DNA from 2 places in the Paenibacillus sp. YAE3 genome. Region 2 is predicted to be linked to the other one. Evidence: predicted binding sites of a transcription regulator. Region 2 holds the regulator's gene; the other holds the start of a gene.
The links. The regulator Rex, encoded in region 2, represses fermentation and respiration genes when NADH is low (regulators of the CRP and FNR family bind a similar motif). The targets are predictions, from matches to a motif close to TTGTGAAATATTTCACAA.
Positions count from the first base shown of each region.

Region 1: the regulator Rex is predicted to act here: its motif matches at 4,776-4,793, upstream of AC27KL_RS01420 (L-lactate dehydrogenase).

Region 1 is NZ_BAAIYF010000001.1:310,545-317,764, reverse strand. Features, by position in the region: gene AC27KL_RS01445 (hypothetical protein) at 1-230, shown strand, start outside; gene AC27KL_RS01440 (GNAT family N-acetyltransferase) at 292-714, opposite strand; gene AC27KL_RS01435 (Type 1 glutamine amidotransferase-like domain-containing protein) at 891-1,592, shown strand; gene AC27KL_RS01430 (DUF4440 domain-containing protein) at 1,667-2,056, shown strand; gene AC27KL_RS01425 (amidase family protein) at 2,101-3,603, shown strand; gene AC27KL_RS01420 (L-lactate dehydrogenase) at 3,777-4,739, opposite strand; gene AC27KL_RS01415 (hypothetical protein) at 4,891-5,157, opposite strand; gene AC27KL_RS01410 (NAD(P)/FAD-dependent oxidoreductase) at 5,493-6,671, opposite strand; gene AC27KL_RS01405 (DUF1641 domain-containing protein) at 6,709-7,149, opposite strand.
Region 2 is NZ_BAAIYF010000002.1:464,550-471,769, forward strand. Features, by position in the region: gene AC27KL_RS04955 (cell wall elongation regulator TseB-like domain-containing protein) at 115-630, opposite strand; gene AC27KL_RS04960 (amidohydrolase) at 655-1,965, opposite strand; gene AC27KL_RS04965 (redox-sensing transcriptional repressor Rex) at 1,931-2,605, opposite strand; gene dinG (ATP-dependent DNA helicase DinG) at 2,666-5,518, opposite strand; gene AC27KL_RS04975 (tetratricopeptide repeat protein) at 5,658-6,290, opposite strand; gene panD (aspartate 1-decarboxylase) at 6,408-6,791, opposite strand; gene panC (pantoate--beta-alanine ligase) at 6,795-7,220, opposite strand, start outside.

The sequences.
Region 1 (7,220 bases), on a different contig from region 2:
TGATGGATCAAGGTTTGAACGGAACCGTTAATTATCTGACGAAAGCTAAGAATCCGGCCGAAGTAGTAAAAGAAAAGATGAACAAGGAAGGCTGGAGTTATACTGAACAGGAGGGGGCGGGCTATTTTTTCGAAAAAGACCGGCAGCGCTGCATTGTGACCGTCAGGCAGTGGAACCACAGCTATTTTATACTATCGGTTGAAAAGAATCTCGTCGATCTTGCGGGATAAGTTTCCAAAAAGCGGGAAAAGAACTTGCCGGCATGGCGGCCGGCGGGTTCTTTTCCCGCGTTTATTGCGGATGGGTTCGCCCGGATTGATGCTCGTAGTTGCGAATCAGCATCCCCTGGGCTTTCCGCATGCCGAGTTTTTCGTAGAATGGCTGGAGATCGGGATCGCAGAGAAGATCCACCATGTAAATTCCTTTCAGCTTCTCGATCATCCGCCGGGCCAGCTCTTGTCCGATTCCCTGTTTCTGATAGGCGGGAACGACCTCCAGCAGCGGGATATAGGCCGTCAGCACGCCATCCGACAACGCGGTAATAAATCCGACGACTTTCCCCGTTTGCTCATCCTTGGCCAATATGCAAGAAGACGCATTGCGGAGAATCTGCATAAAAACGGCATAAGAAGGCGGGTTCGGCCACCCGTCGAAAAATCCCTCCGCCAGCGAAGCTTCGGTAATATCGCGTAAATGATCCTGATATTGAATCATGTCATGTTCCTCCTCCTGAACCGGTTCTCTACAACTTACCCTGATTTCGCGCAGTAAACAACCGTTTTAACGATTTTTTAGGTGGCGCCGCGAATCTTGGGGCTGTTATGATGGGGAGGAGAAATTTGGAATATTGCTCGCTTCGCGTTCGATGCGGGCTGAAAGAAGGAGATTCCATGAGACAGGTGATCGCGCTTGGCGGAGGCGGTTTTTCCATGGAGCCGGACAATCTGCTGCTGGACCGATATATTTTGAGCCAGTCCGCGGCCCGTAAGCCCAAGGTATGTTTTATCCCGACGGCTAGCGGGGACGCGGAAGGTTACATTGAGGGATTTCGCAAAGCTTTTTCGGCGTTCGACTGCATTCCTTCCCATCTGGCGCTGTCCAGGCCGCCTGCAGCCGACTTGGAGGATTACGTCCTGGAAAAGGATATCCTTTACGTGGGCGGAGGCGATACCGTGCGGATGCTGGAGATCTGGCGGGAACACGGTTTGGACCGCATCCTTCGGCAGGCGTGGGAGCAGGGCGTCGTGCTGGCGGGCCTCAGCGCAGGTTCCATGTGCTGGTATGAAGAGGGAGTCAACTGCGATGAAGACGGGCAGGCGAAAGTGGTCCAAGGATTGGGTCTCATCCCCGGAAGCCACAGTCCGCATTACGACTCGGAGCCGGAGTACAGGCGGGGGTATCATGAACTGCTGCGCAGCGGCCGAATCCGCGCCGGCGTCGGCGTAAGCGATGGAGCGGGCATTCATTATATCGGCTGCAGAATTCATCGGGTCGTCAGTTCGCGGCGGGATGCCCGGATCTACGGGGGCGAAGCCTTTGACGGCAAAGTCGCGGAAACGGAGATGATTCCCGAATATTTGGGAACGCTTTAAGACTGGGAGTTAATGCAAAATAATACAGGCCAATCTGAAAGGGCAGCGCCAATATACATAGGGAGTGGTTTCTCATGTTTGATGAAGCCATGGCGGCGGTCGAAGCGTACCGCAGAGTTATCCATGAAGGGACCGTGGAAGAGGTGAACGCATGGATATCGGATGACTTTATCGGTTATTTTGGTTATTACCCGGATCGGGATTACGAGGTTTACCGGTCCGAGCATTATAAAACGGACAACCTTGAAACGCTGGCCATGTATGAGGGTAAGGAACCTCATTGGGAGTATAGCGACCTCGCAAGGAACATGCGTACGGAAAATGAATTGGTCCTATCGTCCATCGTGAACTTCAGCCTGCACGGCAAACAAGTCGCGAGCGTGTTGGCCATGGAAGTATTTCGCAAGGAACAAGGAGCATGGAAGCTGTACAGGCAGCATATGGAGAAATATGCCTCTGTCTGAAATGATGCAGCCATGCCCTACTTAAAACCCGGGGGTGAGGACAAATGGAAAATCCACTGAATATCGAGGAATGGATCGTGGAGCTGGATATCCGCAGCATGCAGGCTGCCATGGAATCGGGCGAAACCACCTCCGAAGAAATCGTCAAAGCCTATCTGAAACGGATTGAGCGCTACGACGGCAAGCTGAAATCCATCATAGAAGTAAATCCGGATGCCCTAAGGATCGCAAGGGAGCTCGATGACGAACGTTACGAAAAAGGAACCCGGGGGCCGCTCCATGGCATCCCCCTGCTCTTAAAGGATAACATCGATACCCACGACGCGATGCATACCAGCGCCGGCACGCTGGCTTTGGCGGAGCACGTCGCGGCGGAGGACTCGTTCGCAGCGGCTCAGCTAAGAAAGGCCGGGGTGGTATTCCTCGGGAAGGCGAACATGACCGAGTGGGCGAATTTTATGGCGAGCGGCATGTGGGCCGGTTACAGCAGCCGCCGGGGATTATGTCTTAATCCGTACGGACCGGGGGAATTGTTCGTGGGCGGGTCCAGCTCCGGCTCGGCCGCAGCCGTGGCGGCAAACCTGGCCGCCGCGGCGATCGGCACGGAAACGTCCGGGTCGATCATCAGCCCGGCCAGCCAGCAGATGCTGGTCGGCATCAAGCCGACGGTCGGGCTGGTCAGCCGTTCGGGCATCATTCCGATCACGCACACGCAGGATACGGCCGGACCGATGGCCCGAACCGTCGCCGATGCCGCGATCCTGCTGGGGGCCATGACCGGAATAGATGAGCGGGACCCGGCCACGCAGGCAAGCGCAGGGCGGTTTTTGCAGGATTATACGCCATTTCTTGACGCTTCCTGCTTAAAGCAAGTGCGCATCGGCATTCCGAGGCATTATTTCCGCGATCTGGATCCGGCCCGAAAGGCCGTTCTCGAAGCGGCGATCGAAGCGCTCCGCAGGGAAGGGGCAACGATCGTCGATCCGGTAGAGCTCCCTTGTCAGGATGCGTCCTGGAACGGAAACGTGCTGGTCTACGAATTCAAAAAGGGCGTCAACGATTATCTCGCGCAGCTTCCTGAAAGCATTCCCGTTCATACGCTGGCCGAAGTGATCGCGTTCAACAACGGGCACGCCGACCGGTGCCTGAAATACGGGCAGGACCTGCTGGAGAAATGCGAAGCGACCAGCGGGACCCTAACCGAACCGGAATATTTGGAGACGCTCCGTTACAATCAGGAGATGTCGCGGGCTAAGGGGATCGATTACGCGCTTGAAACCTACCGTCTTGACGCATTGCTGTTCCTCGGCTGCGACGAAGGGGACGATATCGCGGCCAGAGCTGGCTATCCGGCGATTACGGTGCCGGGAGGTTACGCGGAGGACGGCGTCATCGCTCCGGGAGGCTACATCACCAAAGGCCCTGTCGGAATAACGTTTATCGGAACCGCGTTCAGCGAACCGACGCTGATCAAGATTGCCTATGGATACGAGCAGGCCACCCGACACCGCGTACCGCCGGATATGAGCAGGCTGGAGGAGCAGTAACAGCCTCATCGTTCGGATCACCGTCGGCAATCGCTTGATCTTGCGGCCGATGAAAAAAGGAGCCGTTCCCCCGCCAATCCGGATGCCGGAAAGCGGGGGAGGCTCCTTTTATTATTCACTTTGGCTCATGCTGCGAACGAGGATGATGGCCGTGACGGCAACGGAAGGTTAACTTAACGTATCGGCTCGAGCTGGAGACCCTCCAAATTGCGGCGGATCAGGGCGCAGGAATCCTCGAACCGCTTCCGTTCGTCTTCGCTTAACTTAAGCTCCAGCAGTTCCTGAATGCCGTCGCTGCTAATGATGGCCGGGACCCCGGCGCACACGCCGTGTTCGCCGTACTCCCCGTCGAGTATGGCGGATACGGCGATGATTTTATGTTCGTCGTTCAGGACGGCACGGGTAATATGGGCGATGGCGCTGCCGATCCCGAAATGGGTCGATCCCTTCCGCGTGAAAATTTCCCATCCGGCATCCTTCGTTTTGCGCGCGATATCGTTCAAATCGACATGCTTGAAACGTTCCGGGTGCTGCTCCAAAATATCGAGGATCGGCTTGCCGCCGATCGTGACGTGCGACCATGCGACGAATTGCGATTCGCCGTGTTCGCCCAACGCATACCCGCTGACGCTGCGCGGATCGATGGAAAACACGTCCGAGAGCAGCGTTTTGAGCCGCGAAGTATCGATGGAAGTGCCCGTACCGATGACGCGATGGCGCGGAAAACCGGTAAGCTTCCAAATCATGTACGTAACGAGATCCACCGGATTGGCGGCCGTGATGAAGATCCCCTGAAAACCGCTCTCCACGATCGGCGTCACGATTTGACGCGTAATTTCGGCGGCTTCGGCCAGGACGTCCATCCGGTTTTGCCCCGGCTTCGGATTGGCGCCGGCCGTCAGGATGACGACGTCGACGTCGGCGCAGTCCGCATAGGTTCCTGCGTACACGGTCGTGCGCGTATGCGTAAAATCGATGCAATGCGACAAGTCCAGCGCCTGGGCAAGCGCCCGGTCGTATGTGCGGTCGATCATCATGATCTCGTCGCAGATGGATTGGTTGATCATCGCGTAAGCGCAGCTGGATCCGACCATGCCGGAGCCTACGACGGCAACTCTTCTTCTTTTGCGTTTCATGTTTCATTCGCTCCTTCAATCCTATTGTACACGAGATTGTGATAAAAATCCCATAATCGGCCGCTTCGGCGAAATTCGGTCCATTACGGCCCAAAAACGATAAAAACCGGCAGCGCGGCGGCTTCCGGTGAGAGTCCTTTTGGAGCTTCGTTCAGGGGGCTGGAGGACTCCAGGGCCGCCGGATCCATGTGCCTGGCCGCAGCCTTAAAAAAAGACCCCGACAGCGCAAATATCTGCATAAATGCGTCCCGATGGAGCTCCCCAAAATCGCGATCGTTTCATGTCCGTTGATCCGTCTGAGCCCGGCATACAGGGCGGTGCTGAACATCACGTCGACGATGACGAACTTTGCCAGATCCGCGCGCGTAAATACCCAGACCTGAAACTCCTTTTGGTGAATCCCCGCAAGCTTTCGCATGCCGCCCTCCTTCCCTTTCGCCATAAATCCCTCGCTTTTTTAGGATATATCAAAGCAAAACGTTTGAGAACACGCGGACAAGATCGAATTTTGTTCGGCGATCATACTCTTCGTCCCATAGCCATATTGAAAATAGCCCAAAGCGCCGATCGGCAGCGGCTCTGCCGGTTCCGGAGCTGCCCGGGCTTGAGGGCATCCCGAAAGTCCCGTCACGACCTGTTATGGATGCAGACCGCGCTTGAAAAAAGCCTGGCATCGTAAAAAACAGGGTATCCCCGGTCGCCAAGACCGTGAGGATACCCTGTTTGCCGCTTCAAGCGGTTGTTGTAATGAGATTAGTAAGCCAGCGTATACAATGCTTTGATGTGGGAGAGGTAACGGATGTTACTTGCTTCCTTCATCAGCGTCGCCGGCAAACCTTTCAGCGAAATGTTGTTTTCGCCGATGGTTGCTACAGCGTCTTTGCGGCCAAGGCTAGCCAGCGTACCGGAGTTTACCGGAGCAAACGTTTCGAAAGCCTTGTCGTTCAGGAACGCATACAGGTTGTAGCCGATCAGCTCGCCCATTTGCCATGCGATTTGCGCGGTTGGAGGGTAAGGACGTCCGGTTTCATCGAAGTATACGGCGCTGTCGCCGGCAACGAATACGTCTTTATGGGACGTGGATTGCAGGAACTCGTTGACGGTTGCGCGTCCGCGGTTGACTTCCAGGCCGGATTCGCCGACAAGCGGATTGCCTTGCACGCCGCCGGTCCATACGAAGGTGTTGGTGACGATTTTTTGGCCGTCTTTCAGGTCAACAACGTTACCTTCCACGTTCGTTACAGGCAGTCCGGTCAAGAACGTTACGCCGCGGTTTTCAAGGCTTTTGGTCGCGCGTTCGATCAGATGGTCAGGAAGCACAGGCAAAATTTTAGGGCCGGCTTCAACGAGCATCAATTTGATTTCGCTGCGGTCAATGCCGTATTTTTTGGTCAGGCTTGGCAAGATGTCGGCGATTTCGCCCACGAGTTCGACGCCGGTCAAGCCGCCGCCGCCGATGAGGATCGTTGCGTCAGCCGGATCTTTGGATTGGGAGTAAGCTTGGATGCGTTCTTCGATATGGCGGTGGATGCGGTTGGCATCGTCAGCGGATTTGAGCACCATGCTGTATTTGTCGAGGCCGGGAATGCCGAAGTAAGCGGTGATGCTGCCGAGGCCGACGACAAGCGCGTCGTAAGTCAGCTTGGAACCGTCCGAAAGCTTCACTTCTTTGTTGTCCACGGAGAAAGACTCGACCTTGGCGATTTTCAGATCGATGTCTTTGCCTTTGAACAGTTTTTCAAGCGGCATGGCGATCGCTTTTTCTTCGATGCTGCCCGCAGCCAGGCGGTGAAGCTCGGTAATGATTTGGTGAGTCGGATATTGGTTCACCACGGTCACGCGCGCTTGGTCTTTGTTCATGTATTTGCGAACGGTCAGCGCGGAGAGGAGTCCGCCATATCCTGCACCCAAAATGACAATATGTTTTGACATAGTTTTTCCTCCGTCCTTACCTAAATATTAAAGTGGATTATTTTTGTTCTTTCGCGTTTTCAGCAGAGACTTGGAGATAAGCGTTCACGAAACGGAACATTTTTTGTGCTTGAGGATCTTTCAGCAATTTGAGCAGGCCAAAAAGACCGATCACTTCTTGACTGCTTTCTGCGCGGTCTTTTGCTTCGATCACGTTTGCGGCGACGGATTTCACCGATTTGATAACCGGGGTTGCCATCTCCTGAATGGCGCCAACCGTGTCGCTTTTCAGCGTTTTGTCCGTAGCCACGGCTTGAGCGAAATCGTAAGACTTTGTCAATACATTCACAAGCTCGGTCAGCTTTGGAAGATGGTTGACCAGCGTGGTCAAAGATTCCTGAACCTCGGGCTTGAGCAGCTGGTCGAGCAAATCCTGTTGATTTTGGCTGACAGGCTCGTTCGCTTGTTCAGTCTTTGCATCAGTAATTGTTTCCGACATGTCCATTTCTCCTTTGCGTAAGCAGCAGTGCTTAATTTTATTTTAAAAAGGGCTAATAGACCCTTTTTGGG
Region 2 (7,220 bases):
AGGTAATGTGTGAAAGTATTTAAAATATTATCCTGCGCACGCCAAAGAACCCCATTTTCATGAGGTTCTTTTCCATTTATTAGCTAATGATTCGCATCAATGCGTTTAGACGGATTACCGGTTAGGCAGCGTAAACGGTCCCCCGATGCTTTGGCCGTCGCTGAACCGGTAGAATTGATAATAATAATGATCCTTGGACCAGTAAAAAAGCTGCCATGCGTATTCGCCGTTGTACATCCCGGGCACGGCCTTCAGCTTTTTGACGTCCGGAATTTCCTTCGTCGCTTTTTCCTTGATCTGATTTTCCGACATGCCGTTTGAGAGCAGCTCTTCATGCACCGCGCCCTCGCCCGATTTCACTTTGCCGTTTTCGTCCATCGTCACCCACACCATGATCGGACGGTTGTCTTTGTCCAACCCTTCGATCGCCCAGCAGATCGTATCCCATACCGATTTTTGGGCTTCGGTCACCTTCACGAGGCTTGTCTCCTGTTTGGCCTTCAGAATGGCCGCCGTCTCTTGCGCGCGGATATCCTGCGTTACGTATATGTAATAACGGTAAAGCCCGAACACGATCAGCAGAAACGCGACGATGCCGAGAAAAATCCATTTCTTTTTGTTCTTTAGCATAAGTTCCCCTATCTTTGGCCGTTCTTACCGGGACAAGAGACCTTCGAACGCGGCTTGGGCTTCCCGGCGGATGCGCTCTTCGTCCATCGTCAGGCACGCGCCATGCTTCACGATCTGCTTGCCGTCCACCCACACATGTTCGACGTCTTTGCCGCTAGCCGAGTAGATCGCGTGGGAAATCAGATCGGTATGCGGAAGAAAATGGGCTTGATCGGTATTTAGTGCGATAAAATCGGCTTTCATGCCCGGCGCAAGGGTACCGACGTCCTGCAGGAAAAGGGATTGCGCTCCGTATACCGTTCCCATTTTCAAGGCTTCGTAAGCCGGAACCGCCGTCGGGTCGCCGGACACCCCTTTGTGGATGAGCGCCGCAAGACGCATTTCCTCGAACATGTCCAAATTGTTGTTGCTGGCCGCGCCGTCGGTGCCGAGCGAGACCGTTACGCCCGCTTTGAGCAGATCCGTCACGCGGGCCACGCCGCTCGCCAGCTTCAGGTTGCTGCCCGGATTGTGGGACACGGCCACGTTGTTGCGCGCCAAAATGCCGATTTCTTCATCGGTCAAGTGAACGGCATGGGCGACCAGGGACGGTCTTGAAAATACGCCGAGCTTCTCCAAATGGGCGACCGGACGCAAGCCGTAATCCCGAACGTTTTGCTCGACCTCGGCAATCGTTTCGGACATATGGGTATGCATCGGCAAATCCAGGTCAAAGGCGGCCTGCACGAATTTCTCGATGAAATCCGGAGGACATGTATACGGCGCGTGCGGCGAAATCATCGTCGTGATCCGGCCGTCCGCTTTGCCGTTCCAATCGCGTGCGAACTGGATCGCCTCGTTCAGCTTGTGACGCTGAATGTCCTCGGAGCATAACCCGATGACGCCCCGCATCAGGGACGCGCGGATTCCCGACTCTTCTGTCACCTTGGCGACCTGGTCCATATGGTCATACATGTCCAGGAAGGTCGTCGTCCCGCCCTTGAGCATTTCCAGCACCGACAGCGCCGTTCCCCAATAGACGTCGGAGGAGGTAAACTTGGCTTCCATCGGCCACATTTTCTCCTGCAGCCAAATTTGCAGGGCCAGGTCGTCCCCGTACCCCCGCAGCAGCGACATCGCCGCATGCCCGTGCGTATTGATCAGACCGGGCATAAAAAACAGATGCGTGCCGTCGAATACGGGAACATCGTTTTCAAGCTCCGGCATTTCTTCCCCTATATAAGCAATGCGGTCGCCTTCGATGACCATGCAGCCCTGGATTACGGGCTTGTCTTTGTCAGGCACGGCAAAGCTGCCGTTTTTAATGATCCATTGGTTTGTCTTGTTCTCCGCCATCAGCTGAATCGTCCTTTCCGTTATTCAAATAATAAGCCAGGCTCAGCAGGTCCGTCGTGAAATCCGCCGCATGGATCCGGATGTTGGCCGGCGCCTTCAGAATGGTCGGCGCGAAGTTCAGGATCGCCTCGATCCCGGCGCCAATAAGCTGGTCGGCCACGTTCTGGGCCTCGACGGCGGGCACCGTAATGATGCCGATTCGGATATTCCGGTTTTTGATCGTATCCGTGATCTCTTCCATCGGCTGCACCGTCAGCGTATTGATTTTTTTGCCGATTTTTTTCGGATTTTCGTCGAAGACCGCCACGATTTTAATGTTTTCGCGCAGGTAAAAGTTGTAGTTGGAAAGCGCCTGTCCCAGGTTGCCGGCGCCCACCAGCACCGCGTTGATCTGCTGATCCAGGTTCAGGATGTGGCGGATTTTTTCGATCAGGTACGAAACGTCGTATCCGATCCCTTTCCGGCCGAAATCCCCGAAATACGCAAGATCCTTGCGGATTTGCGCCGGGTTCAGGTCCAGTCGCTGGCCAAGCTCCTGGGAGGAGACCGTCGCTACCTCCCGCTTGTGCAAATCATTCAAATAACGTAAATATACAGGCAATCTGCGGACGACCGCTTCGGAAATTTTCTCCGATTTCATGCATGTTCCCCCTATTTAACAGCTTAATTTCTATCGTTCGATCCTATGAAAAGGGTCATTTTAACCCTCTTGAAGCCATTCAGATATACGGGGAACCATTTTTTCCGTATTCATATGCTCCATCTTTGGCCCCGGCAAGGAATAGAGAAAATATTTCCCGTAGTAAGACTCGATTACGCGCGTATCGTAAACGATGACGATTCCGCGGTCATTCGCTGTACGAACCAAGCGGCCGAAGCCCTGCTTAAAGCGGATGACCGCCTGCGGCACGGAAAGCTTCATGAACGGATTTTTCTTCTGGCGCTGCAACAGTTCGGCTTTCGCTTCGTTCAGCGGGTGGTTCGGCGGCTGGAACGGAAGCCTTACGATCGCCAGGCAGGTCAACGCTTCGCCGGGGATATCGACTCCCTCCCAGAAGCTGCTCGTACCGAGCAGCACCGAAGCGCTGCTGTCTTGAAACCGGCGAATGAGCTTGGTGCGGCTGCCGCTGTCCACGCCTTGGCCGAGCACGGTGATATCGCTGCCCGCAAGGGCGTTTTTCAGCGGTTCATGCACCTGCCGGAGCATCCGGTACGAGGTGAACAGCACCAGCATTCGGCCATGGGTTGCGATCGCCGCGTCGGCCAGGGACCGCACGAGGGTGTCCACGAACACCGGATCGCCGACGCTTCCTTTTACGCTCGGGAAATCCCGCGGAATGACCAGCAATGCCTGGTCGCGGTATTTGAACGGGGAAGGAAGCTGCACGGATACCAGCCTGCCGCTCTCCTGGTCTTCCTGCAGACCAAGATTATCGATCATGTATTGGAAGGACTTGTCCACCGACAAAGTAGCCGACGTTAATATAACGCTTTTCTTTTTATCGAAAAACAACTCCTTGAGCTGTTTGCTGACGTCCACCGGAACCGCATACAGCTGAAGCGATTTGCTGCGGAAATGGCTGCTCGCCTCCATCCAATAAACGACGGTGGCATCGTCCAGATTCATGAACGTCCTCAGATCGTCCCGTTCGGCAGCCAGGTCCTTGAACAGGCCGCTAAGATCCGTTATCAGGCTGTCCGCGCTGTAATCGTCTTCGTTTTCCTTGTATTCGGCCAGCATTTTTTCGCCGCGGCGGACGATTTCGCTCATTTTCACATGGATCTGGTTCTCCATCGCCTTCAATGTTTCCCATTCCTGCGGCCATTTCGACGGCTGGAGCCTCAGCACATATTGCCCGGATTCTCCCGGCGCGGCGTCATTCCTTTCCGGCATCAGGGCGAACAGGGATTCGCTGAGCTTGTCCCAAGTTTCCTTGACGTCGACCAAATCTTCGCTGATGCGGTCGATCGCCGCGATCCAGTCGCCGGCCCGCTCCTGCCCGGACGACTGCAGTTGTTGGCGGAGGGCGATAAGCTGTCCGCTCCGCGCATCTTTGTACAGACGCGTAAGGGTGTGGACGACGCTGAAATATTTCATGTGCAGCCCCAGATGTTTGCCGGCAACGTCCTCCAAATGGTGGGCTTCGTCAATGACGAGGCGCTCATAGGACGGCAGCAGCTGATGACCCGCTTTAACGTCCGTGAACAGCTTGGAGTGGTTCGTAATGACGACGTCGGCGATGCCCGCCTCATGTTTCGCGCGGTGATAATAACATTTGCGGAACCACGGGCAGGCTCGGCCCAGGCAGGAATCCGAATCGCTGCTCACCGTTTCCCAGAAGTCGCCGCCCCTTCCCCCGAGATTCAGCTCCTCGTCGTCGCCGTTTTCGGTTTGCGCAAGCCATACGATCATCTGCGCAGCGGTAATCGTATCTTCCTTGGGATTAAAAAAGTCTCTTCTGTTTATTTTATGTTCAAATTTTCTCAAACACAAATAATGTTGTCTTCCCTTAAAGACCGCCGCCTTGAAAGGGAACGGCACAACCTGCGTCAACAAAGGCACGTCGCGCTCCCGCAGCTGCTCCTGAAGGTTGATCGTGTGCGTGCTGATCATCACCTTTTGCTGCTGCTTGACGCTTTGGTAAATGGAAGGAATAAGGTATCCCAGCGATTTGCCGGTGCCCGTTCCCGCCTCGATCAACAGATGCTTGTCCTCGTTCAGCGCGTTCATCACCTGATCGAACATGATCGTTTGCGGTTCGCGCTCCTCGTATTGGGGCATAATAGCCTTAAGACGCTTCTGAATTTCGCCCAAATATTCCTTGAACTCCACCCCGGCGAGAGGGTTGTCGTCCGTTTCGTCCCGCGGCGGTTTCATTTCCGTCCAGTCTTCGACGGCTAGCGCAAACTGGCGGTAAAACGTATGGCTGTTCAGGTCCTGAATCGGCTCCTGCTCCTTTTCCTGGCACAGGCCGTCAAAAAACCATCCCAAATCGCTGTCTTCGTCGGCAAACAGTTCGGTGAGCCGCTGCAGCGTGATGAGAGGCAAATCCCTGAGTTCTGACAGGCATTTCAAAAATACATAAGCCGTCGCCAATGCATCGCTGTCCGCCTGATGGGGCCGGTCATGCTGGATGCCGAAATGCGACGTAACCTGGCCCAATTGGTAGGAAGTCAGGGACGGAAAGCATATTTTAAGAAAATCCAACGTGTCGAGAATGCGCCCGGAAAACGGGAGATACCCGGAGCTGTCCAGCGCGTTTTGCAAAAAATTGAAGTCGAACGCGACGTTATGCCCGACCAGGACGACGTCGTCCAGCATCGGCACAAGCTCCATCAGCATCTCTTCCAGCGGCGGCGCATCCGCCACATCCTCTTCGGTTATACCGGTCAGCCCCGTAATAAACGGCGGGATTTCCACCGTCGGTTTGACGTAGGAACCGTACACGCGGGATATCGTCAAATCTTCTTCTATGATGGCAAGTCCAACTTGAATGATCTCATCGGCGGACTGGTTGCCTGTTGTCTCAAAATCCAGTACGGCAAATTTCATGATCAAAATTAATCCTTTCGTTCCAGTCTCAATTACCAGCATAACAGAAGATTTCACATTTGAAAATTAAAGGGCAGCAAAAAGGCGATGCACAAGGCGCTTCCCGGAGCGCATGATGCATCGGCCTTTTTGCTGCTTTCTACATCATCGATATGAGCTGGCTGCCGTATTGAAGCTGGCCGCGGTTCTGCTGGCACACCTTCAAATTGATCAGCGGATCGGGCAGCGTCGGATCGCACTGCAGCGCAATGGTAAAAAATTCCTGGGCTTTACTTGTTGCTCCATGCTTCACGGCAATGCATCCCAAAGCATTGTAAATCATCGCTTTCAGCTTTTGGCTGTTGGCGAGCGGCAAAATCCATTGGAAATGTTCCTGGGCCGCTTCCGTTTCGTCCAGGTGCAAATGGGACATGGCCAGATACATCCGGGCCAAAAGGCTGTCGGGATATTGACGGATGACTTGGGCAAACTGCTGCGCGGCTTGGCGGTACATCAACAACCTGAAATACCCCTGCCCGCGCACGAATGCGTTCATTTCCAATTCGGGCGAGCTCTGATCTGAAAACAAGGTGGCAGGCACCTCGACATGCTGGCGGAATTCCCCCATTTTTTCCTCAAAAGATAACCATTCATCAATAATGCCGTCGCTCATCGTCTTCAGCATATTCCATTTTTGGATCAACTGATGTTTCTGGGTTTCCTCCGCCGTCGGGTAATGTTTCATGATTTCATCTAACATGTGGTTCATTTCCGCGAAAACATGCTGGAACATCGCTGCATCCCACCCTTAAACTAAAAATGAAATCAGTGCGGTCACCTGCATTCATTTTTTGTTGAACGGGCTGTTTTCATTCTCCGCGGAGCCTGCCATTCCTTGTCTTCATAAACATTAGACGATGGTTGCGTGTACTTCCTTGCTCATCGTTGTCAGCGGCCGATTGGACTCGTTGACGAACACCACTCTCGGCTTATGGTTTTTGATCTCCTCATCGGACATCATGGCATAGGACATAATAATGACCGTATCCCCCGGTTGCACCAGCCGTGCCGCCGCCCCGTTGAGGCAGATGACGCCGCTCCCGCGCGGACCCGGGATCACGTACGTTTCGAGCCGGGCGCCGTTGTTGTTGTCGACCACCTGGACTTTTTCGTTCTCCAGCAGGTCGGCGGCTTCCATCAAGTCTTCGTCGATCGTAATGCTGCCTACGTAGTTAAGGTTCGCTTCGGTTACGGTGGCGCGGTGTATTTTGGATTTCATCATCGTTCTGAACATGTCTCATTCCCCTTTCGAATGGAGCAGGCAATTGTCGATCAGGCGCGTTCTGCCGAATTTGACGGCCAGCGCCATCAATACGGATTCGTTGCGTTCGATCACCGACTCGCCGTCCGCAAGCGGCGCAAGGGCCGGAAATGCGGCAACTTCGACGTAATCGATGACGGCCAGCGGGAATTCGCTGATTCGGGTGGTCAAAAATCGTTTGACCTCGCCCGCGGTCCGGATTCGGCCGCTTTCGACCGCTTCTCTCGCCTCGCGAAGGGAACGGGAAAGTACCAGCGCTTGCGTCCGTTCTTCCGGGCTGAGGTACACGTTGCGCGAGCTGAGGGCCAGCCCGTCCTCTTCCCGTACAATCGGGCAAGGCACGATCGTCACGTTAAAGTTCAAATCGTAAACCATCTGCTGGATCACGGCCACCTGCTGCGC